DNA from 3 places in the Mesorhizobium sp. M0047 genome. Region 2 is predicted to be linked to each of the others. Evidence: riboswitches for the same ligand, from Rfam matches in the RefSeq annotation. Region 2 holds a riboswitch; each other region holds the start of a gene.
What was found. Region 2 has a riboswitch for thiamine pyrophosphate ahead of thiC (phosphomethylpyrimidine synthase ThiC). Riboswitches for the same ligand answer to the same signal wherever they lie in the genome.
Positions count from the first base shown of each region.

Region 1: it holds a riboswitch for thiamine pyrophosphate, as region 2 does, so the genes downstream of both, NKJ89_RS09870 (YkoF family thiamine/hydroxymethylpyrimidine-binding protein) here and thiC (phosphomethylpyrimidine synthase ThiC) in region 2, are expected to answer to the same signal.
Region 3: it holds a riboswitch for thiamine pyrophosphate, as region 2 does, so the genes downstream of both, thiC (phosphomethylpyrimidine synthase ThiC) here and thiC (phosphomethylpyrimidine synthase ThiC) in region 2, are expected to answer to the same signal.

Region 1 is NZ_JAMYUW010000008.1:63,170-73,615, forward strand. Features, by position in the region: gene NKJ89_RS09825 (GntR family transcriptional regulator) at 1-244, opposite strand, end outside; gene NKJ89_RS09830 (DUF982 domain-containing protein) at 453-722, opposite strand; gene NKJ89_RS09835 (hypothetical protein) at 797-1,054, shown strand; gene NKJ89_RS09840 (methyltransferase family protein) at 1,494-2,129, opposite strand; gene NKJ89_RS09845 (tetratricopeptide repeat protein) at 2,399-3,940, shown strand; gene NKJ89_RS09850 (hypothetical protein) at 3,987-4,742, shown strand; partial or broken gene NKJ89_RS09855 (ABC transporter substrate-binding protein) at 4,848-5,871, opposite strand; partial or broken gene NKJ89_RS09860 (ABC transporter ATP-binding protein) at 5,864-6,630, opposite strand; gene NKJ89_RS09865 (ABC transporter permease) at 6,627-7,457, opposite strand; gene NKJ89_RS09870 (YkoF family thiamine/hydroxymethylpyrimidine-binding protein) at 7,472-8,080, opposite strand; TPP riboswitch at 8,071-8,184, opposite strand; gene NKJ89_RS09875 (hypothetical protein) at 8,403-8,738, shown strand; gene msrA (peptide-methionine (S)-S-oxide reductase MsrA) at 9,095-9,613, opposite strand; gene NKJ89_RS09885 (glycosyltransferase family 39 protein) at 9,745-10,446, opposite strand, start outside.
Region 2 is NZ_JAMYUW010000014.1:75,025-85,470, forward strand. Features, by position in the region: gene ald (alanine dehydrogenase) at 1-844, opposite strand, end outside; gene NKJ89_RS15925 (hydroxymethylpyrimidine/phosphomethylpyrimidine kinase) at 1,298-2,056, opposite strand; gene NKJ89_RS15930 (thiamine phosphate synthase) at 2,047-2,652, opposite strand; gene NKJ89_RS15935 (thiazole synthase) at 2,649-3,422, opposite strand; gene thiS (sulfur carrier protein ThiS) at 3,426-3,623, opposite strand; gene thiO (glycine oxidase ThiO) at 3,592-4,593, opposite strand; gene thiC (phosphomethylpyrimidine synthase ThiC) at 4,590-6,425, opposite strand; TPP riboswitch at 6,529-6,645, opposite strand; partial or broken gene NKJ89_RS15955 (IS5/IS1182 family transposase) at 6,831-7,019, opposite strand; gene pmtA (phospholipid N-methyltransferase PmtA) at 7,233-7,829, opposite strand; gene NKJ89_RS15965 (DUF309 domain-containing protein) at 7,989-8,525, shown strand; gene NKJ89_RS15970 (MFS transporter) at 8,730-10,385, opposite strand.
Region 3 is NZ_JAMYUW010000042.1:50,060-60,505, forward strand. Features, by position in the region: gene NKJ89_RS28880 (thiazole synthase) at 1-130, opposite strand, end outside; gene thiS (sulfur carrier protein ThiS) at 134-331, opposite strand; gene thiO (glycine oxidase ThiO) at 300-1,301, opposite strand; gene thiC (phosphomethylpyrimidine synthase ThiC) at 1,298-3,133, opposite strand; TPP riboswitch at 3,236-3,352, opposite strand; gene pmtA (phospholipid N-methyltransferase PmtA) at 3,531-4,127, opposite strand; gene NKJ89_RS28905 (DUF309 domain-containing protein) at 4,302-4,826, shown strand; partial or broken gene NKJ89_RS28910 (MFS transporter) at 5,033-5,557, opposite strand; gene NKJ89_RS28915 (NAD-dependent succinate-semialdehyde dehydrogenase) at 5,654-7,111, opposite strand; gene NKJ89_RS28920 (hypothetical protein) at 7,309-7,494, shown strand; gene NKJ89_RS28925 (hypothetical protein) at 7,485-7,685, opposite strand; partial or broken gene nadC (carboxylating nicotinate-nucleotide diphosphorylase) at 7,734-8,607, opposite strand; gene NKJ89_RS28935 (L-aspartate oxidase) at 8,607-10,148, opposite strand; partial or broken gene nadA (quinolinate synthase NadA) at 10,145-10,446, opposite strand, start outside.

The DNA.
Region 1 (10,446 bases), on a different contig from region 2:
TGCCATCGAAAGTGACGAAGGAGCCGATTCCGACCTTGGTGGTGATCAGCCCGCGGCTGGACAGTTCCTCGAGGCCCTTGCGGACCGTATTGCGGCTGACGGAGAAGCGCTGGACGAGTTCGTTCTCGCTTTGCAGGCGGTCGCCGAAACCGAGAACGCCGGAGCGGATCTCATGTTCGAGAACCGTGGCGATCTGTTCGGGCTTGCCGGTGCCGGGAGACAGTTGAACCGCGCGCCGTTTCATATAGGTACCTGTTCAGTGAACCTGTATAATCCTGTTCAATACAGATCCACGGACGCCGTGTCAACATGACCTGAGGACGAGCAAACGGGCGCGGATTTTGGGGAACGCCTACAAAAAAGCGTCGACGACAGGCGGGCATACGGATTGCGAAGGCCGACCACCATCAAGAGGATAGCGCTGGTTCTTGATTCAATCCTGGCCGGACCCGTTACGGTATCGACACTTCACGGGGCTCAACGAGGATATCCGCCTCGATCGCGGCGTTGATGAATGCCGCCCGTGCCGCCGAGGCTTCTTTCTTCCCCTCAAGCACGGCCAGGCAGACCTTGCGAGCAACCATGTGCCGTTGCCCGGTTGCAACCGGCCAGCGGTTCATCAATATGTCGGCAGCCTGGGCGACCCGCTCCACGTTGAAGATCGAATTTCGCGATCGGCCGAGCGCAATCCGGACCGGCTCATCGAAACGCTGGTCTTGCACCACCCCACCTCCCGGAATCGAACGTGCCGACCCAATCCCCTGTATTGTGATAGGTTTCGCGCCAAAGGTGCAAGATGTCCGATTCCAGTGGCCAGAAAAATCCCAGGCTGATCGTCGTGGTCGCATTCGATCGCGGCGAGGACGACGACTTGTTTCCAGCCTTTGGACCCGCCGACCAGCAGAGCAAGGATCGCGCCATACGCACCGCCAGGGCTCTGGCGGCAAAGCATGCCGGCGTCATCGCCTGGAGCCGCGAGGCCGATCCGACGCTGGGCGAATATGGCCCGCCGAACACGCTCTTCGTCAGCGGCGATGTGCCTGACATGGAGTAATCGATCGGCGCCAGTATCTGACCCGAACCAAACGTCCGGCGGCTAGGATTGAGCCCCGGAAAACCGTTGCCCTCCTCGACGCTTGACCCACGCGGCTCCTCGACCGCCAAGCAAAAGCCCGCCACGGGTGAACCGGGGCGGGCCTTGGAGGAGGACAAGGGGTGGGACCCTCTCCTCTTGTTTCCACGGGGGTGTGGACCGCGATAACTTTACGAAAATTTCGAAACGAGCCGGATCACAAACGGATCGTGGCACATCACAATCGGGTGCGTGCCGCTATCAAGGCGGTCACGAGATCGCGATCGCTCTTGATGACTGACGCTCTACTCCGACGATTGCGGCTGCGCCCATGGATGACGCCCAGGGCAACGCATAAGCCCCTGGCCAGGGATCGCATCGCCGCCGAGATGGCTGTGATCGCAGCCGATAGGCCTGCTTATCAGGCGATCCCGTAGAACAGCCTGTAGTGGACGCGCTTCATATAGTCCCGGTACTCCGGCGTGGCGGCCAGCAACGCCTCTTCGCGCAGGATGCGATGCACCTGGAAGAAGGTGATCACGGCGTAGACAGCGAGATTGTAGAAGGAAAAGGCGGACAACAAGAACAGGACATGGCCGGCAAGGTAGCCGGCATAAATCGGGTGCCGCACCAGACGGTAGGCACCGCCGGTCATCACACCGCGATTGCCCGGCAGAATGGCAAACGAACGCCCCAGAGATATCTTTCCCCAGATCACGAACCCCAACGCCAGGGCTTGCAGCGGCGCGGCGGCATAGACCGGGATGATGGCTGCCCCGGGCTCCAGGTCGATGAAGCCGACACCGAAGCTGGCGATCACGGAGACAACTGCCGTGAGCGGGTTCCAGTCGCGAACCTGCGGTCGCCGCGACAGAAGCAGCCAGGTAAAAGTCAGAACCTCGGAAATCGCCACCAGCGCCACGTTGAGGCGGGTCGGGTCGAGCATGAGGTGATACACGCCACGGTAGACGAACATCCCCGCGAAAGCCAGCGCGCAGATCCGAAAGAAACCTTCCCGCAAATCGACCAGGATTTCGCGCTTCCGGGCCGCGGACAAGATCCTGTCGTCATTGATGAGCGAAAGGGTTTCGCTTTTTGATATGAGCAAGGCAAGCACCCCAATGATCCCTCGGGGCAACCTTTGCACGCAACCATTGCCGGGCGGTTAATCAACAAGATCAGATCAGCACTAAATGGGATATGACGGGACCGGGGATGCAGCGCGAAGCGCGCCCTTGCCGCTCGCAAGAAGTCGGCCCGGCACCATGGCGGCAGGCAGGTCTGATCCATTCCGCTCTGCAATTTCTGCTTGCATTTTTGGAACAAATGACGAACAACAGGCAGATCACCGCTGAAGCGGGTGTTCGGGGGGCCAGCGAAATGGCGCGTTGGAAAGGTGCGGGGCTGGCTGCCGCCGTAAGCGGATTATTTGCGCTGACGACAGCCCTTCCATGGGTGCGCTTGTCGCTGGAAAGCCTTGTCGTCCTCCTTATCCTGAACACATCCGCCCTCGCCACCGGCAAGGATTACGCTGTCTGCTTCAGCGACCGCAAGGTCGGTGCCGATCAGCTCATCGCCGCCGGCACGCCGATTGCCGATGACAAGACGGCACCGTCGCGGAACCGTGTCATCGCCTATTTCCGTCGCGGCCTCGCCTGGGACGACAAGCATGATTACGACCGGTCGATCGCCGACTACAGCGAAGCGATCATGCTCGATGCCAGAGATGTCTCGGCCTACTTCAATCGCGGGGCTGCCTGGTACAACAAGGGGGAAAACGACCGCGCCATCGCTGACTTCAATGTCACAATCAGCCTCGAGCCTGGCTCCGGCGACGCCTACTACAGCCGTGGCCTGGCCTTCTTTCGCAAAGGCAAGACCGACGCGGCTATTATCGATTTCGAGCAGGCGCTCACTGTCGATCCGCAAAACCACAATGCGCGCAACAGTCTCGGCGCCACCTGGCAACGCAAGGGCGACCACGACAGGGCTATCACCGAATATGACGAGGCGATCCGCCTCGATCCACAAGGCGCCGCAGTGTATGTCAACAGAGGCATCGCCCACGCTTCCAAAGGCGACTACGACCTTGCGATAGCTGATTTCGACCATGCCATCAGCCTCGATCCGGAAAGCGTCGACGCCTACGCCAATCGAAGCGCTGCCTGGATTGGCAAGAGCGACTGGCCGCGCGCAGTTGCCGATGCCAATCGGGCGATTGGGCTCGCCCCCGACAGCGCGGACGGCTACTACAACAGGGCCGTCGCCTGGACGAATACAGGCGACAATGATCGCGCCATAGCTGATTTCGATAAGGTGATCGACCTCAACGCGAAGGATGCTGCCGCCTATTTCGGCCGCGCGCTCGCATTGACCCGCAAAGGCGATCGTGACCGCGCGACGGCCGACTGCCGAAAAGCCATGGAACTCGAACCACAACGGTCCGGCGCCTGCAACGAGCAGGTGACAGGCGGTGAAGCTCCGTCTGCGGATGCATCTATGGCCGCTCCCCAGCAGGACAATTCAGCGGCTATCGCCTGGAATCTGCAACGGGGGTTGAACCAGCAGATTCAAGGCTATGTCGGAGGCGCGATAGACTCGTTCAGCTTTGTAATCGGGCTCGATCCCAACAATGCCGAAGCCTATTACGATCGCGCCCTGGCCAGGGCGTCTGTAGGAGACTACGTGATTGCCGCTGCCGACTGCAGACAGGCAATCAAGCTCGATCCGAAACGGACAGGTACCTGCAACGAACAGGCCGCAGACGACAGGGTCCGGCCAGTCGAACCCGTTGCGTGGGAGGCCAAGGACAATCACAAGCGCGCCGAAGCCGACCGCAAGAAGGCGCGGACCCTCGGCGCGAACTAGACAGTTCAGGGAGGGCCGGTGGATGGGACGTTGGAAAGGCTTTAGCGTGGCGGCGGTCGCCGCTTTGTCGTTTGTTGCGATAAAGGTATTGCCCTGGGCGCTCGGCTTTGCCGGCGGCAAATATCTTTACCAGACAGTGGCGGGTTCGCCCGATCCACAAATGCTGACCACAGCACAGGTAAGCGAACAGATTGAAAGCCAAGGAAGCCAGATTTTCAAGGCAATCAAGCAGGAGTTTCCAGACGACTACGACGTCGTCGTGGAAAAAATCACGGCCGTGGCCAGACTTGGAAATGTCGATCAGGTGCGAAATGCGAGCAGGATGGCTGTCGCCGATCTCAGGCGAAGATACGCATCCCTGCTGTCCTCGGCTCCGGACGGCAAAGCCACCGAAGCGCTGCGTGCACAATCGGATATGCTCAACCATGTCATGGCGCGGGAAACCGCTGCCATTTGCAACAACTACCTTCGTGAAGGGCCGGATGCACTCGGCACGCCGGACCAGGATTTCCTGATCGACATGGACAAGGTCGGCGCCACCCTGTTCCACGCTTTCGGCGCAGCGAAGAATGGCAGTCTGCCGGCCGCCGCTGCCAGCGACGGAGACTGGTCGCTGCTGGCCGACGCTTTCATCAACGCTGGCGGCACTCCCGCCGAGATGACTGCCATTGCCAATATGAGCCGGGAATTCGAAGGTCTCTGCCCAGCCGTAGCAAAACTCTACGCAGCCGCCCTGTCGCTGCAGGGTGAACCCGGGCGACACATCAAAACCACTCTGCTCTATGAGATCGTCCGGAATTGAATCGGTCGGGTCTGCTGATCTGTGGGTCTGACGTAAAGCTGCCGCACCTCGTGAGCTTCTTGGCTGGCCAGCCATTTCCTCGAAGGTCGAGAGCCGATTGGCTCCCTACCCCAGAGCTGAATTGCTGAAATACTTCGCGAAATCAGGGCGTTGCGTCAGAACTTTGCCATTGGCATCGCGCAGGATTCCGGACGCGAAGAGGTAGTCGCCGATCGCTTCCATCTTGGCCGTATCCATCGTCCCGATGGCGCCGCTTTGGCTGCGCAGATAATGGCCGTCGACCAGCATCTTCAGTGAAGCTTCGATCAGTGCCGGGTTGGTCAGCGTATCCTTGTTGGCGGCGACCAATAGGGCTGCCGCCTCCTCGCGATGATCAACCGCGAACTGGTAACCGCGCCGCGTTGCCTGGACGAAGGCGGCAGCAGGTTTCGGATTTGCCTCGAGATAGGCTTCGCTCGAAGAGATCAGTGTCGTGTGCTCATCGGGCACGCCGTAATCGGCATAGACGAAGCTGCGCTGCTTGATACCTTTCAACTCGGCATCAACGCCTTCCCAAGTCGACACTTCGAGCGTGAAGTCGACCGAACCGTTGGCCAGCGCCTCATAGGCTGAGGTACCCAGCGTCACCGTCTCGAAATTGCCTTTGCCGCCGTCGTGCCGGATGATCGTGCCGATTAGTGCGTTTTCCCAGGCGCTGCCGAAGCCGCCATAGGTCAGGCCGTCGAGATTCCGCGGGCTTTTGATCTCGCTGCGCGCGGCGTTGAAAACCACGCGGCCGGTTTCGGATTGCACTACGGCATAGACGCCCTTCAAGTCGGCCCCGGCGGCTTTCTGGGTGAACAGGCTGATCGTGCCGTTGATGCCGAAATCGGCGACGCGGTTGGCGACCAGCGTGCCAGCACCGGCATCGCTGTAAGGCAGGATCCCGACCTCGAGTCCAGCTTCGGAATAGAACCCCTTGTCGCGGGCGACGAACAGGCCGATGTGATTGGTGTTGACCGTCCAGTCGAGTGCGACGGTAACCTTTTTGCGCCGCCGATTGTGCCCGGGCTCGCCCCGATCCGGCAAACAGCGGAAGGCCGGTGGCAAGGGTCAGCAGCAGAGCCTGCCGGCGCGTCAAGTCAATCATGGTCATTTCCTTTGGATGGGTTGGGGTTGAGGATGATGTCGAGGATCTCGGCCTCGAGCGCACTTGCCTGGCGCGCAGCATCGCCGCCGAGGCTGCGCGGTCGCGGCAGCGGCACCTTGATTTCGCGCACGATGCAGGCCGGGCGCGCCGACAGCACATAGATGCGGTCGGACAGGAATACGGCTTCGCGCACATCATGGGTGATCAGGAGCGCCGTCCAGCCGTGATCCCGCCACATCCGCTCAAGCCAGCGCTGCATCGCGGTGCGCGTGAGCGCGTCGAGCGCGCCGAACGGCTCGTCGAGCAAAAGCATGTCGCGCTCCTGCACCACCGTGCGCAGCAGGGCCGTACGCTGGCGCATGCCGCCGGACAGCTGAGCAGGAAAATGCCGCTCGAAGCCAGCAAGCCCGAACTCGGCAAACAGCGGCGCAACACGTGCCCGCGCCGCCTTGCGCCCGATGCCCTGCACTTCGAGCCCCAGCGTCGTGTTGTCGAGAATGCGTCGCCACGGCATCAGCGCGTCGCGTTGCGGCATGAAGGCGAAATGCCTGCCGTGGTCATCGAGGGCGCGCCGTCGAACAACATCTCGCCCTCGCCGTGCTCGGCGCCGGTCAGAAGCTGGAACAGCGTCGACTTGCCGGCGCCCGAGGGCCCAAGCACCGAGACGAACTCACCAGCGCCGACACTCAGCGAAATATCGGCCAGCACGTCGAGCCCACCGAACGCCTTGCGCACATGCCGCAGTTCGAGCCGGCTCATCGCCGCTTCCCTGCGGTATCCTTGCCCTCCCAAGGCATGGCAATGCGCTGCAACAGTACGGTCAACCCGAACAGGGCAAGCGTAAGCGCTGCGCTGACGCCGACAGCGGCCAGCACCAGGTCGGGGCGGAAATTGTTCTTGGCGTTGAGCATATAGATGCCCAAGCCCTTCGCCGCACCCGCATATTCGGCGAAGATAGCGCCGACCACGGCATAGGTGATGGAGATCCTCAGGCCAGCAAAGAAGTAAGGCAGCGCCGAAGGCAGCCGCGCCAGCACGAAGATGCGCCAGCGCCCTGCCCCCATGGCGTGCAGCATCTGGCCGATCTCGGCCTCGGTCGACTCGTAACCCTCGACCAATGCCACCAGCATCGGAAAGAAGGTGACCAGCGCCACCAGCATGATCTTGGGCGCCAGTCCGGAGCCAAACCACAGCACCACCAGCGGCGCGATCGCCACCAGCGGCAATGTCTGGCTGAAGATGAAGACGGGAAACAGCGCGCGGCGCAGCGGCTGGAAAAAGTCGACCAGTATCGATAGCGCAAAGGCGACGCTGAGCGAACAGGCAAAGCCAAGCAGCGTGGCGCGGATGGTCGGAGCGGCGTTGTCGATCAACGCCTCGCGATTGAGCATCGCTTGCTCAAGGACGCGTGACGGCGCCGGCAGTGTCGTCGGCTTGATGCCGGAATAGATGGCATAAAGCTCCCAGGCCAGCAGGAGCAGTCCGACCGACATCGTCACCGGTACCGCCTTGACAAGAAGGCTCGCGATCGGGCGCGAAGAAACTGGGGATGGGACCACGGCAGGTAACCTTTGACGGCCTCGCATAGGCGGCGGCTGTTTCAGACGGCCGACGGGCTGTTGGCTGAAACCGTGACGTCGAGGGTTACGTGGCCGGCACCCGGTCCGAAGCGGCAGAAGGCCGCGTCAAGCGCCGAAAAGATCGCGCCCGCATCACCGCGCAATTTCGTGCAGAAATGCTTGGAGCGCTCATAGACGCCCGACTGCTTGAGAAAATCGATGCAGCCGTAGATCTCATCCATATGGTCGTCGGTGCCCATCACATAGAGCGAGAACTGCGCTGCCGCCGGCTGGCCAGTCGAAGCCGCGCCGCGCACCGCCGCGATGGCCGCATCCCTGCGCGGGCCGAGTGGCCCGACCGGTCCGCCAAGGGCATCGGAGCGGCAGATCGGATCGTCCGGCTCGCCCGGGCAGCCGCGTGAGATGGTGGCTGACAGCACGCAATGTTTACCGCTGCGCGCCGCCGCCACGAAGAGGTCGCGCATGGCTGGAAACAGCACCTCGGGTGGCCCGACCAGCAGGGTCGAGATGTCGTCGGTCTCGATCCGGAGCTTGTCGCGATAGGGACCGAGCGCGCCCAGCGCGCCAAGGATGACGCCGACGAAATCGTCGGCCATGGGATATAGGGAAATCTGTGCGCCTGAAAACATGGCCCGCCTCGCTCCGCTGGTATTACCCAGATCAGCTTTTAGGGTCTGTGGGCTTGCCGCCCCCGTCTCAGCCCCGACCGTACGGAGCACCCCTGTGGATGCGCGGGTTAAAGCACCAATCAAACCGAAGTGAAAGCCATTTTTTCAGCGCGCTGCACCAAAAAGCATTGCGCCAGGCGTGGTTCTTGGGTCGAAGACGCCGATGTTTCTGGAGCGAAATTTTATCGGGAACCTTCGCTGCCGCGACCGGTTGTCCCCATAGTCGCAAATGCGATCACCTTCGTAGAAACAAGCGACGAGTTCACAGAAATGGAGACAAACCATGTTCATGAAAATCCTCGCAGCTTCGGCTCTCACGATTGGTCTGGCCATGTCAGCCATGGCGCAAAGTGCCGGCAGCAATAACGCAAGTGGCGATGGCGCCGGCAGCGGGAAGTCGGTGACTGTGGAGCCGAACACCCCGGCTTCGCCGAATACGGTTAGGCCCGGTACTGTCGACCTCGGCATAACCAACAGCACGACCGGCATGCCCGGCGACATGAATTCGAACGCAGATCGAAATTGCCCGGCCGGCCCGCAGGGCGCGCAGCCTGACGCCACCCACACCTCGCCGGGCACCTCTGTGCCGACGGTCAACGATAACCACTGCGGTAAGTAGGCCATTGCCGGCAACCGAGGAAGCCGCGAGCGCATGCTCCGCGGCTTTTTTGGGCGCCCGCGGAACCGGGCACTCCTAAACAAGGCCAAGCTGGCATTATCGATCTTTTCAAGCGGGGCGCGGTCTCGCAGCCGCCAAGGGTCAACGCCATACCCAACGCAGCAGGCGTTACCCCCCGCAGCGTGTTCCTAGCCGCGCTTGATTTGCCACGTAGCGTGCTAAGATGGCGCAGTCCTTGATATCAGGCGCTCGACGGCTGCACCGAGGTGACAAGGCGCAGTGACCTGAAAGGGCTTGGCCTGCGACGAAGCCGCTCGACGGTCTCGTCGAGCCGGCACAGTCGCCGGTTGTGAAGTCTACGAAACAGCCTTTTCGCGAACCGGCAGCTTCCAGCCCGGCCTGACGAAGTGGCAGGTGTAGCCGTTGGGATATTTCTCCAGATAGTCCTGATGCTCAGGCTCGGCTTCCCAGAAGGGACCGACCGGCGCCACTTCGGTGACGACCTTGCCCGGCCACAGACCCGAGGCATCGACATCGGCGATAGTGTCCTCGGCGACGCGCTTCTGTTCGTCGCTGGTGTAATAGATCGCCGAGCGGTAACTCAGCCCGACATCGTTGCCCTGCCGGTTGCGGGTCGTCGGATCATGGATCTGGAAAAAGCGCTCCAGCAGCGTGCGATAGCTGATGATGGCCGGGTCGAAATTGATCTCGATGGCTTCGGCGTGGGTGCCGTGGTTGCGATAGGTGGCATTGGGCACGTCGCCGCCGCTATAGCCGACACGGGTGGAGATGACGCCGGGATAGCGCCGTATCAAATCCTGCATGCCCCAGAAACAGCCGCCGGCAAGAACTGCACGTTCGGTCGAAGTCGCCATATCACGTCTCCTCAAAAGCAATTCCACGAAAAGCGTGTAGCGATTTTCCGTCTGGAATTGCGCAAAATCAACTTGGATCTCCCATAAATGGGCATTGTCTCTTGCTCCGTCCAGCGGACCGCCGACCTGCTTCAGTTGCTCGTTTGGGCGAGGCTGTCGATCGCATTCGCCAACTGCGGCGCGCCGGGCGGAATGGCGGCAAAGCTGACCACCACCGGCGGCGCCCTGAGCGACCAGTCGAAAAGAACGGTTTTGACCGGGACGTTGCCCACCCACACCTGCAGTCGAGGTGGCACGTCGCGCCCAGGCCAGACCAGCAGTATGCCGTGGTCGCGCAGCCGATCCTTGGTGATCCAGGGGGCATACTGCATGTTCAGGTCGGTGAAGATCGACGGCTTGTCATAGGCGTTGAGGCCCGCCAGCGACGCGATAAGGGGATGGCCGCCGACGATGTCGAGCCGACCGGGCGCGGCCGCGTGCCAGACGACCTCGGCCTCATCCGATATCTTCTGCGCCGGCCAACAGACGGCGTCCATCCGTCCACGCAAATTGCATTTCGTCCAGCGGATCCCCGCATAAGCACCAGATATGCCGATGATGCAGACGAACGCGCAGATCGCCAGCTTTCGCATCTCGACGGTGCCGAGGCGGTGGCCCAGCAAGGCAAGCGCCACAACGCCAGCAAGATTGTACATCGGCGCGCCCCAGGCCTCGCCTGCCCCGGTGAACAGGGACGCCACCATGACGAGGAGCGCCGGGCCAAGCCCCATCCACAAGAGGTAAACGAGAATACCGCGCCCAACGGGCTCTTGCGGCGGCGCCGAGCGCCGCAG
Region 2 (10,446 bases):
TGGTGGCGTGCGAGGTCTCGAAGCAGCCACCCTGATCGATGGCGACGTCGACCAGCACCGAGCCCTTCTTCATGCCTGACAGCATTTCGCGCGAAACCAATTTGGGCGCCGCGGCACCCGGAATCAGCACCGCCCCGACGACGATATCGGCTGAAAAGCATTCTTCTTCGAGCGCTTCGACGGTCGAGTAACGGGTGTGGACGCGGCCGGCGAAGAGGTCATCAAGTTGGCGCAGGCGCGGGATCGAGCGGTCGATGATGGTGACATCGGCGCCAAGCCCCGCCGCCATCCTGGCAGCGTGCAGGCCGACGACGCCGCCGCCGAGCACGGTGACCTTGCCGGGCAGCACGCCGGGCACGCCGCCCAGCAGCACGCCACGGCCACCATTGGCCTTCTGCAGCGCCGTGGCGCCGGCCTGGATCGACAGGCGTCCGGCGACTTCAGACATGGGCGCCAGCAGTGGCAGGCCGCCACGATCGTCGGTCACGGTCTCATAGGCGATTGCGGTCACGCCGGAAGCGAGCAGGCCCTTGGTCTGCTCCGGATCCGGAGCAAGATGAAGATAGGTGTACAGGATCTGGCCTTCGCGAAGCTGCGCCCATTCGGTGGGCTGCGGCTCCTTGACCTTGACGATCATGTCCGACTTGGCAAACACGTCGGCAGCCGTCTTGGCAATCGTGGCGCCGGCGGCGCGATAGGCGTTGTCATCGGCCCCGATGCCGGCCCCGGCGCCGGTCTCGACCAGCACTTCGTGGCCATGGGCGACATACTCGCGGACAGAGCCGGGTGTGAGGCCGACGCGATATTCGTGGTTCTTGATTTCCTTGGGGCAGCCGATGCGCATTTTTCTTCTCCTGATCCGGCCCTTTTGGGCTGGCTCCCTGTATTGCTGGAGTGAACCACGAATCGGTGCGCAGGTGTTTGCGAATCGCTTGCGCCAGCGCGCGTGTTTCGATAATTGTTGCGCAAAACAGCCAAATTTTCGCAGGATTCACGAAAAATGCCGCTCGATAGGATCGATATCGCCATTCTCGAGGCCTTGCAGAAGGATGCGCCGGATCCAGTCTGACTCGGACGCCCTCCCCAATGACATGACGGCGTGGCAAAACGAATGGGCGATCGCGCCGCGCTGCTGTAAAACCACCGCCTGCCGCCAATATCCTGCTGCCAAATGGTCTCGAGCTATGCGCGGGGGCACCTGCCGGTCTTCTCCCCGCCGGCAGGGCGCTATCTGCATACCGCTGGATGGACTTGATCGCTGCGCGGTCGCATTAGAGTGACTGAGGCAGCGTCGCTGTCATTCGGCTGCCTTTTGAAGCTTCCCGAACACAAACAGCTTGCCTTTGCGCACGCTTTCTTCGAGTGGGCTCGCATTGGCCATATACGCCGCAATCGCGCTGGCCAGCATGCAGCCCGTCCCGCGCATCGATACGGCAAGGCGCGGCATGTCAAAGCGGATTGGTCCTTGATCCAAGCGCAACAGAATATCGGTCGATCGCGGTCTCGCCGCGTGGCCGCCCTTGATCAGCAGGGCCTGCATCCCGGCTGCCAGCAATTCCTGGCCTTGCCACACTGCGCCGCCTTCATCCACCGCTGGCTCTAAGCCAACAAGAAGCGCCAGCTCGATGAGATTGGGTGTGACGAGACGGCAAAGGGGCATCAGGTCGCGTTTCATGGCGGCGATGGCCCTTGCGTCCAGCAGCGCCCGGCCTGACGTCGAGGCCAGCACCGGGTCGAGTACCGCCGGCACCTGTGGATTTTCGCGGAGCACAGCCGCGACGGCAACGACGATCTCGGCCGCTGCGAGCATGCCGATCTTGATTGCCGCCACCTTGTTGGCCTGCAGCGCGGCGCACATCTGGTCGGCAACAAGATCGGGCTGCGAAGGCTGGATTTCCATCACGGCGTCGTGCGTCTGCACCGTCAGCGCTGTGACAGCCAGGCAGGTGCGGACGCCAATGGAAGAGATCGTTTCGATATCGCGTGCAATTCCAGCCCCGCCGCTGGAGTCTGATCCGCCGACCACGAGCACATGCGGTTCTCGCCTCAGCGCCATGGCTTTGTCTTTTCGATCCATTCTCGCGTGCGCGCTTCGGGATCGGCATTCAACGTGATGTCGGTGACCACCGCCGCGCTGTCCGCACCAGCCTCGAAGACACCGTCGAGCCGGTCGGGGTTGAGGCCGCCTATGGCGACTAGGGGAATGGGTACCACCCGATGCTTCCACTCGCTGATCCGCTCGAGCCCTTGCGGCGCCCATTTCATCTGCTTCAGGATGGTGGGATAGATGGGGCCGAGCGCGATATAGTCGGGCTCGGCAGCGATGGCCGTTTCCAGTTCTAGATGATCGTGCGTGGAAAGCCCGAGCTTCAATCCGGCGTACTTGATCGCCAGCAGGTCGGCCGCAGCCAAATCCTCTTGGCCGAGATGGACGAAGTCGCACCCTTCCTCGATTGCCGTGCGCCAATAGTCGTTGACGATCAGTTGGCAACCATGGACCACGCAGACGCCATTCGCGCGGCGGATTTCCGTCCGCAGCGTGGCCTCGTCCCTATCCTTGATGCGCAACTGAACCAGCTTGACGCCAAGCGGCACCAGCCGTTCGATCCAGGCGGCGCTGTCGACGATCAGGTAGAACGGATCGAGCTTCATGAAAAAACTGCCCTGCCAATTGTCGGCGTCGACGGCACGGCGACGTCGCGCGGTTCGAGCATTCCCGAGCTGAAAGCTTCACGACCGGCCTCGACCGCCTTGCCGAACGCACGCGCCATGCCGACCGGATCGGCCGCCTTGGCAACTGCGGTGTTCAGGAGTACGGCGTCAAAGCCGAGCTCCATGACGGTTGCCGCGTGCGACGGCCGTCCGAGCCCCGCATCCACGATCAGCGGAACATCATGGAAATGTCCGCGCATCGAGCGCAGCGCCGTGATGTTGATCGGTCCGAGAGCGGAACCGATCGGCGCGCACCACGGCATCAAGACCTTGCAGCCCGCCGCAAGCAGCCGCTCGGCAACGACAAGGTCGTCGGTGGTATAGGGGAATACAGCAAAACCGTCCTCGCACAGGATGCGGGCGGCTTCGACCAGACCGAAAACATCCGGCTGCAGCGTGTCATGGTTGCCGATCACTTCGAGCTTTACCCAGTTCGTACCGAAGACTTCGCGCGCCATTTGTGCGGTCGTGACCGCTTCCTTGACGGAGTGGCAGCCAGCAGTGTTGGGCAGGATTCTGACACCAAGCGAGCGGATCAACGACCAGAATTCTTCGCCAGCTCTGCCGCCTGCCATTTCACGGCGCAACGAGACGGTCACCACCGCCGTGCCCGATGCCCTGACTGCATAGGCAAGGATGGCCGGCGAAGGATATTGAGCCGTGCCAAGGAGCAGGCGCGACGGAAGCTCGGCTCCGTAAAGCTCGATCATGGCCTAGCCGCCCTGCATGGGCGAGAGGATTTCAATCCGGTCGCCGTCGTTCAACTGGAATTCCGCCCGGTTGGCTTTGTGCACGAGGTCATTGTTGACGGCCGTCGCCAGCCAATCGCCCTCATAGTCAAGCGCGGCAAGCAGCGCCTCCAGCGTGGTGGCGGCAACCTCATGCGCTTCGCCGTTGACCATCAGTTTCATGAGCAAGCTCCTTGGTTCTGTCTTGAGTGAAAACCAGGTCGGCAGCCTGGCGCGCCATGGCGGGAGCCAGGAGAAAACCGTGACGATAGAGCCCGTTGATCGCAATGATTTCACCCTTGGTTTCGACGCGCGGCAAATTGTTGGGAAAGGCTGGGCGGACGCCGACACCGGTTTCAACGATCTCGGCCTCGCCAAAGGCCGGGTGGAGGGCATAGGCGGTGCCCAGCAGTTCCATCATCGAACGCGCCGTAACCGGTCCGACGGACCGGCTTTCAATCATCGTCGCACCAATCATGAAACGGTGATCGGTGCGCGGCACTGCATAGAGTGGAAAGCGCGGATGCAGCAGCCTGACGGGGCGCGACAGTGAGATATCAGGGGTACGCAGGGTGAGCATTTCGCCGCGAACGCCGCGCAGCCAGTCATTTTGCGCCGCCATTCCCGTACAGTCGATCTGACGATCGCAACCAAAAACATGCTGGGCGTCGGCGCCGAAGTGGAATTCAACACCCGTGGCCGCGAGCTTGTCATGAAGTGCTGCCATCGCCTGGCGCGGATCAAGATGGCCCTCAGCGGGGAAGAGCAATCCGCGGCGGAAGCGGCCGGCTAAGTCGGGCTCCAGCAAGGCAATTTCATCTTCCTCGACGCGCCGATAGCCTGTCGTGCGGCTGGCGAACCGGTCGAGCTCGCCCGCATCGCGCGGCGCGGCCAAGACCAGCGTTCCCCGTCGTGTTACCAAGCCGGGCGTTGCGGCGTTCCACCAGTCGGCGGCGTCGCGTCCGAGATCCAGCACCGGCTGCTCGGCGCTTTCACGCTCGCACCACGGCGCCAACATGCCACCGGCGAACCACGACGCATTGCCCCCAAGGGCAGGCCTTGTCTCGGCAACGGTAACCGCCGCGCCGCGTGCGGCGAATTCGAAGGCGGCGGTGAGGCCGGCAACGCCGGCCCCTTTGACCAAGACCTTCATGATGGCTCACGTGGCTGAGGTATGAGCGGTGCGCCGGTCTCGTCCGCCGGCAGGTAGAGATCGCCGCCCTCGCGGTACTTCGCCGCCATCGCCGCCATGCCCTCTTTCTGTGCCTCGGCGCGGATGTCGTGAGAGATACGCATGGAGCAGAATTTCGGTCCGCACATCGAGCAGAAATGCGCCACCTTGTGCGCTTCCTTGGGCAAGGTCTGGTCGTGGAAGGACCGCGCGGTTTCCGGGTCGAGCGACAGATTGAACTGGTCCTCCCAGCGGAACTCGAAGCGCGCGCGGGAAAGCGCATCATCCCTGACTTTCGCTGCCGGATGGCCCTTCGCCAGGTCGGCGGCGTGGGCTGCTATCTTGTAGGTGATCACGCCGATCTTGACGTCGCTGCGATCGGGAAGGCCGAGATGCTCCTTGGGCGTGACGTAGCAGAGCATGGCGGTGCCGAACCAGCCGATCATCGCGGCGCCGATGCCTGAGGTGATGTGGTCGTAGCCCGGCGCGATGTCGGTCGTCAGCGGTCCAAGCGTATAGAACGGCGCCTCGCCGCAGACGGCGAGTTGCTTGTCCATGTTCGCCTTGATTTTGTGCATCGGCACGTGGCCGGGCCCTTCGATCATCACCTGGCAATCCTTCGCCCAGGCGATCTGCGTCAGCTCGCCGAGCGTTTCCAGCTCGGCGAACTGCGCCGCGTCGTTGGCATCGGCGATCGAGCCTGGACGAAGGCCGTCGCCGAGCGAGAAGGAGACGTCGTAGGCTCTGGCGATGTCGCAGATCTCGGCGAAGTGCTCGTAGAGGAAGCTTTCCCGGTGATGGTGCAGGCACCATTTGGCCATGATCGAGCCGCCGCGCGAGACGATACCCGTCACCCGGTCGACGGTCAGCGGGATGTAATGCAGCCGCACGCCGGCGTGGATGGTGAAATAGTCGACGCCTTGCTCGGCCTGTTCGATCAGCGTGTCGCGGTAGACCTCCCAGGTCAGATCCTCGGCAATGCCGCCGACCTTTTCGAGCGCCTGGTAGAGCGGCACCGTGCCGATCGGCACCGGCGCGTTGCGCACGATCCAGTCGCGGATGTTGTGGATGTTGCGGCCGGTCGACAGGTCCATCACCGTATCGGCGCCCCAGCGGATCGCCCACACCATCTTTTCGACCTCTTCGGCCATCGACGACGTGACGGCCGAATTGCCGATATTGGCGTTGATCTTGACCAGGAAATTGCGGCCGATGATCATCGGCTCGCTCTCGGGATGATTGATGTTGGCGGGAATGATTGCCCGCCCGCGCGCCACCTCGTCGCGCACGAATTCCGGCGTCACGAAGTCGGGGATCACCGCGCCAAAGGCTTCGCCGTCGCGTTGCAGCTTGCCGCGCAGGATCTCGCGGCCGAGGTTCTCGCGGATGGCGACGAACTCCATTTCGGGTGTGATGATGCCGGCGCGCGCATAGGCAAGCTGGGTCACCGCCTTGCCTGCCTTGGCCCTGAGCGGCCGGTTGCGGATGGGAAATTCCGGCGTCAGACGCTCGCCAATCGCAAATCCGTTGTCTTCCGGCCGAACATGGCGGCCGTCATAGGCTTCGACATCAGCGCGTGCCGCAATCCATTCGCGGCGACGCCGGGCAAGGCCTTTTTCGATGCTGGTTTCGATGGCCGGGTCGGTATAGGGGCCGGACGGATCGTAGACGGTGACGGGCGGTTCGCCCGCCGTCGGATGGACGGAGATTTCGCGCATCGGCACCCTGATCTGCGGATGGAGGACGCCGGACTTGTGGATTTTCCGTGAGGCAGGCAGCGGCCCTGTCGACACGGCGGGGGTGAGGGCATTCATCTTGAGGCTCCTTTGCTCATGCATTGGAGACCCAGTTCTGTGCCGGAAGGATGAAAAGACGCTTCTGTCGACCTGCCGAAATAGGACCTCGGGCGTAAACTCCCGCAAAGCGCTTGCACCGTCCCTACGCCAGTATGAACTGGATCAGGTTCAACGGGTCACTGCGCCGCGAAAGCCAGCAGTATCTCAGCCCCTTGCCGGGACTCCCCTGGTGAATGCCTCAGGTTGAACGGGCCGGCGCTATTTTGTCAAGCGCATTTGGCCCGCCCGTGCGACCCGCGAACTTAGCGCCGCCGTCCGAGAAATAGCCGTGCTTACGGCGCCACGTCACCGGTTTAGCCAAGAAGGACGCCTTTCTGACGTTTTTGAAATTCAGGGAGGAGCATCTGCGATTGCACAAAGATCATTGCGTGAGAGACATCGATACCGTAGCCGCCCGAAGGTTCGCTCGACCACCCTGCGGCGCGGCAGGATTTGGAGCCATTCTGACCGTCCAATCGACGGATGATCTCGACCATCAAGTGCAGGTGCCAGTGAGCTTGAGCCATAGGCACCATTGGCGAACAGATGCTTCACCCAGCGCTGGCGCTTGCGCTGACAACCTCCCGGAATTAACCTCGCGCGGACGACCGCGACGTCTTCGGCATCAGCGGTCCGAACTGCACCCACCGCTCGTCTGTCAAATCAAACCAGGACCGCTTCGTCATATTGGCAATCTGGCATCTGCCCCTGCTCTGTCCACATCCTGTTTGGGTGGAAGGCCACCACCCAGCGGAACCCTCAGAGAAGGAAACCGTCCAGATCTGGCTAGACTGCTCGACGATAAGTCCAGAGCTGTGCCGGCGGTATGTTGCGAACGACGAAGTCATAGTGGGAAACCACGTAACGGTCTGGCATCTTGATCACCGGCGACAGAGGTCCATACGTGATCTGAATTAGGGGCCGGCCCGCAGGAATACGGGCGAGCAGATCCTCAACCAGCGCGACACGCTGTTGCATTGGAAAGCTCAACAGCGGGACTGCACTTATAACACAATCGAACTGTTCACCTTTGCGCTCACCCAGAGCTGCGTCCAGCGCAAATGCGTCGCCCAATCTGAAGTCCACATTCGGGAAGCGTTGCACCAAGCCGTCGTAGAAAATCCTGGAATATTCGACTGAAACCAGCTGGCGCGGCTTGATTCCCCTAGCCAGGATCGCCTTTGTGATGACACCGGTTCCCGCGCCAAGCTCCAGAATCGGCAATCCTGACCGTGGGTTCACCACGCTTGCCATCCGGCGTGCCGCATAAACCGAAGTGGGAATAAGGGCTCCCACGCCCTTCTTGTCCTTTTGCCAGCCTTTGAAGAATTGGACTTCTTCCTCAAACCTTTTGCCGAGCCGCTCCTTCAGTCGCAAAATCATATCTTCTCCCTGCGTCAGCCGCTTACCCAACGTCATGAATTTGGCAAAGCGCGTTTTGGCCAATCTCGCCACCCTTTACAAGCCCGTTAAGACTGCTTGCCTGTCACGACGCGGTCAGCATGAATTGCCCCTTAACGCACTTTCATGTTTGCTGGGCCTATGTTTCGCCCTCGCCTGCTGCCCGAAAAAAGTTTCCCGAGCTATGCGTATCTGCCCGGCAAATATCCGCATCCGGTGCGTAATCCCTTGGGCCACAGTTACCGATCAGATCCGGTGACCGTCGCCGTTGGCGAAGCGCTCGGCTCAGATGTGTTTCGATGGGGAATCGACCTTTTCAATCACGGCTACTACTGGGAAGCCCATGAAGCCTGGGAGCCTCTCTGGCAGGCTGCGAAACAAAGCGCTCAGCACCGCCTGCTCTTCAAGGGACTGATCCTGTTGGCGGCGGCCGGCGTGAAGATCCGTGAGGGAAAGCGGGCCGCCGCGGCGCGCCATGCGACAAGAGCTGCAGGGCTTTTTCGTCAGGTGGTGAGTCCGGGCGGCCTGTTTGAGAAAGCGCTGGGAATAACACCTGCCGCGCTCGCTGAACATGCCCAAGCGATCGTAGCTTACCCGGTTGTTCTGCGGGAGCCAAAGCCTGCCCAGCCTGAGCCCGTCTTTGATTTCATACTCGCACCAGTATCCGAGAGCGTTTGATCGGCAATTCAGTGGTCCAAGCTAACTTGGTCAGCAGGAAACGGGGCCTTTGAAAACCGCTCACCACCCGCATGCGTCACAAACAATAAGAGTGCAGTATTATAGGCAACTCGCGGCCGCTTCGATGTCGATGGTCTTGAGGGTCGGGGGCTGACCGGTCGCGCTCGTAGCCAATCGATTGATGGCAGAGATGCCGGCCAGGCTTCAATGACGGGGATGGCGAAAAGCTGAGTGCTCGGGCTTGCGGGCCGAGCTTGTCGGCCGCTCGATGGAAAGTGTCATTTGAGGTGGGGTCTCGGCCGCGTGCAGCTGAAAGACACGCTCGTCCAGTTCCTTGTCCACTTCCGTCAGACGATGATTGAGGCGAAGGTAGTCCGTCCAGGTCGGCGTGCGGAACGTTTCTGTCCAATGCATAGGCTTCTGCAGGTTGCGCTGGAGCGTCCAGTTCCGAGCACCGACGCGGCTGTGTACATGACGCCGCTGCCGCATGAGGTCGAGGAAGGCCTCGAGATTTGTCTCGGCTATCAGATATTCGACCTTGACCACGATCGGTCCGCTTCTCGGCTTCAGATTGAGAGCGACAGCTGGGGCATCGAATTCCTCCAGAGGATCGGGCTCGGAGTCGCGGCGCTCGCGAAGAGGAAACAGAACGCCAGCTGCAGCGACGAGCAGCAGGGCTCCAGCGGAACCCTCTAGCGCCCAGGTCAACGAATGGTTTTCGGCCACCGTGCCCCACACCCAGCTGCCGAGCGCGATGCCGCCGTCTATCAAAGCATAGTAGATCGAGATGGTGCGCCCCACGACCCAGCGCGGGCTCGCCAGCTGCACGCTCACACCAACCCCGGACCAGGCGGTCACCCAGCCCGCGCCGCCCAAGGCGAGTGCAATTGCCGCCACGGCAATCGAAGATGTCAGTGCCAGGGAGAGAGAACACGCCGCGCAGGCGACGCAGGAGAGCCTCATCAGCCGCTCCTGCGACAAGCTCCGTCTGAACAGGCTGTTGGAGAGGCCAGCCAAGACGGCACCGGTCCCGAAGCCAGCCATGAGCGCGCCATAGGCAAGCGGGCCTCCTCCCAGCTGGTCGCGGACAACCACCGGCAGCAGCGCGAGTATGGCGATGCTCGCCAGGCCAAAGAGGGTTCCGCGTGCGATCGCAGCCTTGATCTCCGATGACATCGCCGTGAAGCGCAGCCCGTCATAAATGGCCGTCCTCATCGGCTCGCGTGGAAGAGGGGACGAGCGAACCTTCCACTTGCAGCGCCAAATAGTAGCCAAGGGTACGAAATAGGTGAGCGTGGTCACCGCAAATGCCGCCATCAGGCCAAAAGAGGCAACCACAATGCCGCCGAGCGCTGGACCCACAGTCCGGACGGTGTTGAAGCCAACAGAAAGCAGGGTTACGGCAGCCGGAACATCGCGCCGATCCACGATATCGCCAACCGACGCTTGCCAGGCCGGATCATTGAGAGCACCGCCGCTTGCGATCAAGAAGCTGAAGCCGAGGATCATCCACGGACTGACAAAGCCCAGCGCCACGGACGCGGTCAGCATCGCAGAGGCAATCACCATAAGGCAGCGACCGGCGAACATGACCCGGCGCCGGCTGAAATTGTCGGCGAGAACTCCGGCGAACACGGACAAAATGAAAGCGGGCAGGTTCGATGAAGCCTGCACCAGCGCAACCATCAGATCGGAAGTCGAAATCGTTGCCATCAGCCAGCTGATGGCGACAGTCTGCATCAACCAGCCGAGGCTTGAAACCTGCGTCGCGAGCCAGATCGAACGAAAGGTGGGCTGCAGAAGTGGCCCAAAGGTCGTTGGTGCAGCCAAATCTTCGTTTGATCCAGCCACCCTACTCATTTTGCGAACCTTTGCTTTCCGTTATTGTCGTTTCCCATGTAATCTAGGCTGAACCATGGCG
Region 3 (10,446 bases), on a different contig from region 2:
GGCGCAACGAGACGGTCACCACCGCCGTGCCCGAAGCCCTGACTGCATAGGCAAGGATGGCCGGCGAAGGATATTGAGCCGTGCCAAGAAGCAGGCGCGACGGAAGCTCGGCTCCATAAAGCTCGATCATGGCCTAGCCGCCCTGCATGGGCGAGAGGATTTCAATCCGGTCGCCGTCGTTCAACTGGAATTCCGCCCGGTTGGATTTGTGCACGAGGTCGTTGTTGACGGCGGTCGCGAGCCAATCGCCCTCATAGTCAAGCGCGGCAAGCAGCGCCTCCAGCGTTGTGGCGGCAACCTCATGCGCTTCGCCGTTGACCATCAGTTTCATGAGCAAGCTCCTTGGTTCTGTCTTGACTGAAAACCAGGTCGGCAGCCTGGCGCGCCATGGCGGGAGCCAGGAGAAAACCGTGACGATAGAGCCCGTTGATCGCGATGATTTCACCGTTCGTTTCGACGCGCGGCAAATTGTCGGGAAAGGCTGCGCGGACGCCGACACCGGTTTCAACGATCTCGGCCTCCCCAAAGGCCGGGTGGAGGGCATAGGCGGTACCCAGCAGCTCCATCATGGAGCGCGCCGTGACCGGTCCGCCGGACTGGCTTTCAATCATCGTCGCACCAATCATGAAACGGTGGTCGGTGCGCGGCACTGCGTACAGTGGAAAGCGCGGATGCAGCAGCCTGACAGGGCGCGACAGCGACATATCAGGGGTACGCAGGGTGAGCATTTCGCCGCGAACGCCGCGCAGCCAGTCATTTTGTGCCGCCATTCCCGTACAGTCGATCTGACGATCGAAACCAAAAACATGCTGGGCGTCGGCGCCGAAGTGGAATTCAACACCCGTGGCCGCGAGCTTGTCATGAAGTGCTGCCATCGCCTGGCGCGGATCAAGATGGCCCTCAGCGGGGAAGAGCAATCCGCGGCGGAAGCGGCCGGCTAAGTCGGGCTCCAGCAAGGCAATTTCATCTTCCTCGACGCGCCGATAGCCCGTCGTGCGGCTGGCGAACCGGTCGAGCTCGCCCGCATCGCGCGGCGCGGCCAAGACCAGCGTTCCCCGTCGTGCTACCAAGCCGGGCGTTGCGGCGTCCCACCAGTCGGCGGCGTCACGTCCGAGATCCAGCACCGGCTGCTCGGCGCTTTCACGCTCGCACCACGGCGCCAGCATGCCACCGGCGAACCACGACGCATTGCCCCCAAGGGCAGGCCTTGTCTCGGCAACGGTAACCGCCGCGCCGCGTGCGGCGAACTCGAAGGCGGCGGTGAGGCCGGCAATGCCGGCCCCTTTGACCAAGACCTTCATGATGGCTCACGTGGCTGAGGTATGAGCGGTGCGCCGGTCTCGTCCGCCGGCAGGTAGAGATCGCCGCCCTCGCGGTATTTCGCCGCCATCGCCGCCATGCCCTCTTTCTGTGCCTCGGCGCGGATGTCGTGGGAGATACGCATCGAGCAGAATTTCGGACCGCACATCGAGCAGAAATGCGCCACCTTGTGCGCCTCCTTGGGCAAGGTCTGGTCATGGAAGGACCGCGCCGTTTCGGGATCGAGCGACAGGTTGAACTGGTCCTCCCAGCGGAACTCGAAGCGCGCGCGGGAAAGCGCATCATCCCTGACTTTCGCTGCCGGATGGCCCTTCGCCAGGTCGGCGGCGTGGGCTGCTATCTTGTAGGTGATCACGCCGATCTTGACGTCGCTGCGATCGGGAAGGCCGAGATGCTCCTTGGGCGTGACGTAGCAGAGCATGGCGGTGCCGAACCAGCCGATCATCGCGGCGCCGATGCCTGAGGTGATGTGGTCGTAGCCCGGCGCGATGTCGGTCGTCAGCGGTCCGAGCGTATAGAAAGGCGCCTCGCCGCAGACGGCGAGTTGCTTGTCCATGTTCGCCTTGATTTTGTGCATCGGCACGTGGCCAGGCCCCTCGATCATCACCTGGCAATCCTTCGCCCAGGCGATCTGCGTCAGCTCGCCAAGCGTTTCCAGCTCGGCGAACTGCGCCGCGTCGTTGGCATCGGCGATCGAGCCGGGACGAAGGCCGTCGCCGAGCGAGAAGGAGACGTCATAAGCGCGGCAGATGTCGCAGATCTCCGCGAAGTGCTCGTAGAGGAAGCTTTCCCGGTGATGGTGCAGGCACCATTTGGCCATGATCGAGCCGCCGCGCGAGACGATACCCGTCACCCGGTCGACGGTCAGCGGGATGTAATGCAGCCGCACGCCGGCGTGGATGGTGAAATAGTCGACGCCTTGCTCGGCCTGTTCGATCAGCGTGTCGCGGTACACCTCCCAGGTCAGATCCTCGGCAATGCCGCCAACCTTCTCGAGCGCCTGGTAGAGCGGCACCGTGCCGATCGGCACCGGCGAGTTGCGGACGATCCATTCGCGGATGTTGTGGATGTTGCGGCCGGTCGACAGGTCCATCACCGTATCGGCGCCCCAGCGGATCGCCCACACCATCTTTTCGACCTCTTCGGCCATCGACGATGTGACGGCGGAGTTGCCGATGTTGGCGTTGATCTTGACCAGAAAATTGCGACCGATGATCATCGGCTCGCTCTCGGGATGATTGATGTTGGCGGGAATGATCGCGCGTCCGCGCGCCACCTCGTCGCGCACGAATTCGGGTGTGACGAAATCGGGCAGCGTCGCGCCGAAAGCCTCGCCGTCGCGCTCAAGCTTTCCGCGCAGGATCTCGCGACCAAGGTTCTCGCGGATGGCGACGAACTCCATTTCGGGTGTGATGACGCCGGCGCGCGCATAGGCAAGCTGTGTCACCGCCTTGCCGGCCTTGGCTCTGAGCGGCCGGTTGCGAACGGGAAACTCCGGTGTCAGGCGTTCGCCCACCGCGAATCCGTTGTCTTCCGGCCGGACATGGCGGCCGTCATAGGCTTCGACATCGCCCCGCGCGATAACCCATTTATGGCGAATCCGCGCGAGGCCCTTTTCGATGCTGGTTTCGACTGTCGGGTCGGTATAGGGGCCGGACGGATCGTAGACGATGACGGGCGGTTCGCCCGCCGTCGGATGGACGGAGATTTCGCGCATCGGCACCCTGATCTGCGAGTGGATGGTACCGAGCTTGTGGATTTTCCGGGAGGCGGGCAGCGGTCCCGTCGACACTGCGGGGGTGAGGGCATTCATCTTGAGCTCCTTTGCTCATGCATTGGAGACCCAGTTCTGTGCCGGAAGGATGAAAAGACGCTTCTGTAGACCTGCCGAAACAGGACCTCGGGCGTAAACTCCCGCAAAGCGCTTGCACCGTCCCTACGCCAGTATGAACTGGATCAGGTTCAACGGGTCACTGCGCCGCGAAAGCCAGCAGTATCTCAGCCCCTTGCCGGGACTCCCCTGGTGAATGCCTCAGGTTGAACGGGCCGGCGCGGCTTTGTCAAGCGCATTTGGCCCGCCCACTGTCAAATCAAGGACCGCGTCGTCTTCTTGGCAATCAGGCATCTGCCCCTGCTCTGTTCCACATCCTATTTGGGTGCAAGGCCACCACTCAGCGGAACCCTCAGAGAAGGAAACCGTCCAGATTTGGCTAGACTGCTCGACGATAAGTCCAGAGCTGTGCCGGCGGTATGTTGCGGACGACGAAGTCATAGTGGGAAACCACGTAACGGTCTGGCATCTTGATCACCGGCGACAGAGGTCCGTATGTGATCTGAATCACGGGCCGGCCGGCAGGAATACGGGCAAGCAGATCCTCAACCAGCGCGACACGCTGTTGCATTGGAAAGCTCAACAGCGGGACTGCACTTATAACGCAATCGAACTGTTCACCTTTGCGCTCACCCAGAGCTTCGTCCAGCGCAAATGCGTCGCCCAATCTGAAGTCCACATTCGGGAAGCGTTGCACCAGGCCGTCGTAGAAAATCCTGGAATATTCGACTGAAACCAGCTGGTGCGGCTTGATTCCCCTAGCCAGGATCGCCTTTGTGATGACACCGGTTCCCGCGCCAAGCTCCAGAATTGGCAATCCTGACCGTGGGTTCACCACGCTTGCCATCCGGCGTGCCGCATAAACCGAAGTGGGAATAAGGGCTCCCACGCCCTTCTTGTCCTTCTGCCAGCCTTTGAAGAATTCAACTTCTTCCTCAAACCTTTTGCCGAGCCGCTCCTTCAGTCGCAAAATCATATCTTCTCCTTGCGTCAGCCGCTTACCCAACGTCATGAATTTGGCAAAGCGCGTTTTGGCCAATCTCGACACCCTTTACAAGCCCGTTAAGACTGCTTGCGTGTCACGACGCGGTCAGCATGAATTGCCCCTTAACGCACTTTCATGTTTGCTGGGCCTATGTCTCGCCCTCGCTTGCTGCCCGAAAAAAGTTTCCCGAGCTATGCGTATCTGCCCGGCAAATATCCGCATCCGATGCGTGATCCCTTGGGCCACAGTTACCGATCAGATCCGGTGACCGTCGCCGTTGGCGAAGCGCTCGGCTCAGATGTGTTTCTCTGGGGAATCGACCTTTTCAACCACGGTTACTACTGGGAAGCCCATGAAGCCTGGGAGCCTCTCTGGCAGGCTGCGAAACAAAGCGCTCAGCACCGCCTGTTCTTCAAGGGACTGATCCTGTTGGCGGCGGCCGGCGTGAAGATCCGTGAGGGAAAGCGGGTCGCTGCGGCGCGCCATGCGACAAGAGCTGCAGGGCTTTTTCGTCAGGTGGTGAGAGTGCCGGGCGGCCTGTTTGAGAAAGCACTGGGAATGACACCCGCCGCGCTCGCTGAACATGCCCAAGCGATCGTAGCTTACCCGGTTGTTCTGCGGGAGCCAAAGCCTGCCCAGCCTGAGCCCGTCTTTGATTTCATACTCGCACCAGTATCCGAGAGCCTTTGATCGGCAATTCAGTGGTCCAAGCTAACTTTGTCAGCAGGAAACGGGGCCTTTGAAAACCGCTCACCACCCGCATGCGTCACAAACAATAAGAGTGCAGTAATGTTTATAGGCAACTCGCGGCCGCTTCGATGTCGATGGTCTGAGGGTCGGGGCTGACCGGTGGCGCTCGTAGCCAATCGATTGATGGCAGAGATGCCGGCCGGGCTTCAATGACGGGGATGGCGAAAAGCTGAGTGCTCGGGCTTGCGGGCCGAGCTTGTCGGCCGCTCGATGGAAAGGGTCATTTGAGGTGGGGTCTCGGCCGCGTGCAGCTGAAAGACACGCTCGTCCAGTTCCTTGTCCACTTCCGTCAGACGATGATTGAGGCGAAGGTAGTCCGTCCAGGTCGGCGTGCGGAACGTTTCTGTCCAATGCATAGGCTTCTGCAGGTTCCGCTGGAGCGTCCAGTTCCGAGCACCGACGCGGCTGTGTACATGGCGCCGCTGCCGCATGAGGTCGAGGAAGGCCTCGAGATTTCTCTCGGCTATCAGATATTCGATCTTGACCACGATCGGGCCGCTCCTCGGCTTCAAGTTGAGAGAGACAGCTGGGGCATCGAATTCCTCCAAGGGATCGGGCTCGGAGTCGCGGCGCTCTCGAAGAGGAAAGAGAACGCCGGCTGCAGCGACGATCAACAGGGCTCCAGCGGAGCCCTCCAGCGCCCAGGTCAACGAATGGTTTTCGGCCACCGTGGGTGCGGATTGTTCCGCGAATCTGAAAACTATGGGGTCCATCCGTGGCGTACGGCCGACCGCTGGCCTTCATCGCGGCAGTCGCCGCCCGCCGCCTCAGATGCCGCCCATGCAGAGGTACTTCATTTCAAGATAGTCTTCGAGGCCGTGGCGGGAACCTTCCCGCCCGATGCCGGACTGTTTTATCCCACCGAAGGGCGCGGCTTCTGAGGACATGCGTCCTGTGTTGATCCCCACCATGCCATATTCCAGCGCCTCGGCCACACGCCAGACACGCTTCAGGTTCGAAGCATAGAAGTAGGCGGCGAGGCCGTAGATCGTGTCGTTGGCCTCACGCACGGCCTGATCGGCATCCTCAAAGCGAATGATCGGCGCCAAGGGTCCAAAGGTCTCTTCTTGCGCCACCATCATTTGCCTTGAGACGTTGCTGAGGATCGTCGGCTGGAAAAAGTTGCCATCGCTGCCGATCCGGCCGCCGCCACATCGGATCGCGCCACCTTTGGCCAAGGCATCGGCAATGTGAAGTTCGATCTTGGCCAGTGCATGCCCGTCGATCAGCGGACCGATGGCGACACCTGGATCGAAGCCGTCGCCGACCTGAAGCTCACGGACACGCTCCACGAATTTGGCGACGAATTCGTCATGAACGCCCGACTGGACGTAAAGCCGGTTGGCGGAAACGCAGGTCTGGCCGGCATTGCGAAACTTGGCCTGGATCGCACCGTCGACGGCAGCATCGACGTCGGCATCATCAAAGACAATGAAAGGCGCATTGCCACCCAACTCTAGACCGACTTTCTTTATCTGGTCCGAGCACTGGCGCATGAGCAATCGGCCGACCTCGGTCGAACCGGTGAAACTGATCTTGCGGACCTTGGGGTTGGAGCAGAGTTCGCGGCCGACCGTATTGCCTTCGGAGGCGTAGATGAGGTTGACGACGCCTTCGGGAAAGCCGGCAAGATGGGCCAGAGCAAACATTGCACCTGCCACGAGGGGCGTCTGTTCAGCAGGTTTGAGCACGATGGTGCAGCCGGCGGCGAGAGCCGGCGAGATCTTGCGCGCAACCATTGAGGCGGGGAAGTTCCAGGGCGTGATCGTTCCAACGACGCCGATCGGCTGTTTGATCACCAGCATGCGACGGTCTGTAGAGGGCGGCGAGATCGTCTCACCATAGATGCGGTTGGCCTCTTCGGCGTACCATTGCAGATATGCGGCCGCATGCGCCACCTCAGACTTCGCTTCGGCTAGCGGCTTGCCCATCTCCGCAGTGAGGATCGCTGCAAGATCGTCAGTGTGGTCGACGATCAGTTGGTGCCAACGCCAGAGGATGTCGCTGCGCTCGCGCGCGGTCAGTGCGGCCCATTCAGGTTGCGCCACATGAGCTTTGTCGATTGCGGCGCGCGTCTCCTCGACACCCATGTCGGGCAGCTCCGCCAGCACTTCGCCGGTCGAAGGGTTTGATACCTCGAAGGTCTGCTCACTTACCAGCATGCCAAGAGCCGGCACCCGGTCAATGGCTCCGAACAGCTCGCGCGATTTCAGGTGGCGAAGCATTGGCTCGTACAAGGACAACGCGAATCCTCCTCGATGCAATTGGCGTGTCACACGACTTTTTGGTTTATCCGCTGGCCTAGGATTTCGCATAGGGCCTCAGTGAGGGGCCACTAGACCCACTCGAATCCACTCAACCGAAACTGATGTCAGTTGTGCGAAACAGTCCGACCATTTCTCGAAACAAGGAGATCGAATCCATGTCGTTGCTCGCGCACTGGAGAGCAAATCGTGATCCTGCCGCGCTGTCAAACATTCCAACTGGTTTTTGCAGTCCAACCGCCCGTGAACGCGCTGGAGCACTGCGCGTCTCTTTTGCGGAAACAGATGTGCCGAGGTCAGATTTGAAGCTGCCGCAGCGCTCAGTTCAGCAGGGCTATCCCTGATCTATGGCCTTGCTTTGATGGTGGGAGCGCTCTTTGCGGACCATGTCGTACGACTCGATATACGCCATCTCCAGAAGGTATCCTAGGAACTGCAGCCTGTGAGACCCCGCGATCTGATTCAGCTCGCTGAGCATTGCGCTGATGAAGGCAAGCGCCTTGGCCCGGTCGGATCTCAATCCCTTGTCGATCATCGTACGTCCCCACTTCCGCGGATTGCTCCTATATGGAGCGCGCTCTATTCAGTTCAGATGCTTCTGGATGCATGCTTCGATAGGCACGTCCATGCCGATGTCGAGGATTGGCGCGCTGTGCGTAAATAGAAATGAGGTCGACCCCGGTTGCCGCTACGGCTGGTGCCGTTGCCGGCGTTATGCGACCCGAGGCCTCGGTGGTCGCGCGGCCGTCGACCATTGCCACCGCTCGGGTCAGTTGCTTGACGGACATATTGTCCAGCAGGATGGCGTCGACCCCGGCGCCTAGCGCGATCTCGAGCTGGTCGAGCGTGTCGACCTCGACCTCGACCTTGACCATATGGCCGACCGCGGCGCGCGCCCGCTCAATGGTCGTGCGGATGTCGCCGGCAATGGCAATGTGTTTGTCCTTGATGAGCACGGCATCATCCAGCCCGAAGCGGTGGTTGGCGCCGCCGCCGGCGCGCACGGCGTATTTTTCCAGCGCGCGTAGGCCGGGCGTCGTCTTTCGCGTGCAGACGATCCGTGCTTTCTGACCGCGCACCGCCTTGACGATCTCGGCCGTTGCCGTCGCAATGCCGCTGAGATGGCAGAGAAAATTGAGCGCTGTACGCTCGGCCGCAAGCATTCCACGCGCCGGTCCACTCACCCTTGCAATAGTCTCACCCGCCGCGATCCTGCTGCCGTCCAGACGTCCAAAATTTATGTCGATCGACGGATCAACAAGCATGAAAGCGTAGGCTACCAGATCAAGACCGGCAACAACGCCAGACTGCCGTGCTCTGAACGCAAAGGTTGCCTTGCAGTCAAAGGGTATAATCGCATCGCTGGTAAGGTCACCGGCTTTGCCCAGATCCTCAAGTAGAGCGCTACGCACGATCGGCTCGATCACGATCCCGGGAAGGGGTGGAGGTGACGTCATCAGGCACTCCGTTCCGCGCACCGCAGATTAAGTTCGGCCGCAACCGTCATTGCTGAGGCGAGGGTCAAGCGCGAAGATCGGGCCTGCGCGCTGCGTGTGGGGAAGTCCGACCTGCAATGCGAGCCGCGGCTTTCCTCGCGCCGAAGCGCTGCAATGGCGATCATCAGCGCGATCAAAGCAGGGTCGGAAGCGCCAGTGTTGCGAACCGCGATCGGCAGCAGCGTTTCCACGGTGTCGGATAGTGCTTGCCCGTCCCGTATAACACCGAGCCCATTGGAGACCGCGTCGCGAACGGAGGAGGGGTCGGGCCGCGGGGGTGCCGTTGCGACAAGCCTTGGCCACTGCCAGCCCGCAGGAGCGGCAGCTACGCTTTGCGCGACCCACAGCGAGGTCGTCACGGCCTCGGTCAGCGAGTTGCTGGCAAGCCGGTTCGCCCCGTGCAGACCGGTGCAGGCAACCTCACCGCAAGCCCACAAGCCCGACACCGTGCTGCGGCCCGCGGCATCCACGGCCACGCCGCCCATGTGATAATGTGCCGCCGGGCGAACCGGAATCGGCTCAACGGCAGGATCGATTCCGGCGTCCCGGCAATGCCGGGTCACAGCTGGGAAGCGCTTGGCGAACTTCTGGCCGAGGGACTGCCGGGCATCAAGGTAAACGCGATGTCCGGTGCCAAGCTGCTGCCACACGGCCCGAGCCACGACATCGCGCGATGCCAGTTCGCCGCCAGGCGTGTCGCACAGAAAGCGGTGCCCGCACTCGTCGATCAGCACTGCGCCTTCGCCGCGAACCGCTTCGCTCACCAACGGCATCGGCCGCTGCGAAACGTCGAGCGCCGTCGGGTGGAACTGGATGAATTCCAGATCGGCGAGTTCCGCACCGGCGCATGCGGCGAGCGCCAGGCCGTGCCCGAATGAGCCGGCTGGATTGGTCGTGTCTCTGAACAGGGCGCCGATACCGCCGCTCGCAAGAACCACGCGGCGCGTCGGAAATATAATCGCCTGTCCACCTTTTGCCGCCACAACGCCGCTGACCGCCCCATTTTCCACAATGAGCCGGCGGGCTTCCATGCCTTCCAGAATTGTGATCGAAGGCGTTCGCCTCACAGCGATGATGAGCGCGCGTACAAGCTCGCGGCCCGTAGAGTCACCCCCGGCATGGACGATCCGGCGACGGGAATGCGCTGCCTCGAGCCCGAGCCGCAGTGTCCCGTCCCACGAGCAGTCGAAGGCGACGCCCAAGTCCATCAAATTCTCGATGGCTCGGTACGCCGCATTCGCAACGCGTCTGACCACACTCTCGTCGCAGAGGCCATCACCTGCAGCAAGCGTGTCTGCAAGATGGAGGTCTGGACTGTCGTCAGCGCCGAGGCTTGCCGCCAGCCCGCCTTGCGCGAGTGTGCTGGAGGTTTCGGTCCCGAGCCGCGTCGGGGACAAAAGGTAAACGGGATGCGGCGCCAGATGAAGCGCGGTCATGAGCCCGGCAACGCCAGCGCCGATGATCACGGGCGCTCCCCTGATGTCGCCGACGTCTGGCGTCATACGGCAAGCATCCGCTCGACCGCACGCCGAGCACCATCAACCACTCGAGCATCGATGGTCACGATGTGGCGGGTTTCTTGCAGCGCCGTGCGAATGTTGGCGAGCGTGATACGCTTCATATGCGGACAGAGATTGCAGGGGCGCACGAACTCGACGTCGGGGTGCTCGATGGCCACGTTGTCGCTCATTGAGCATTCGGTCATCAACACGACGCGCGCAGGCTTGTGCCGTCCGACGAAATCCGACATCGCCGCAGTCGAGCCGGCGAAATCGGCAACCGCGACAACTTCCGGCGGGC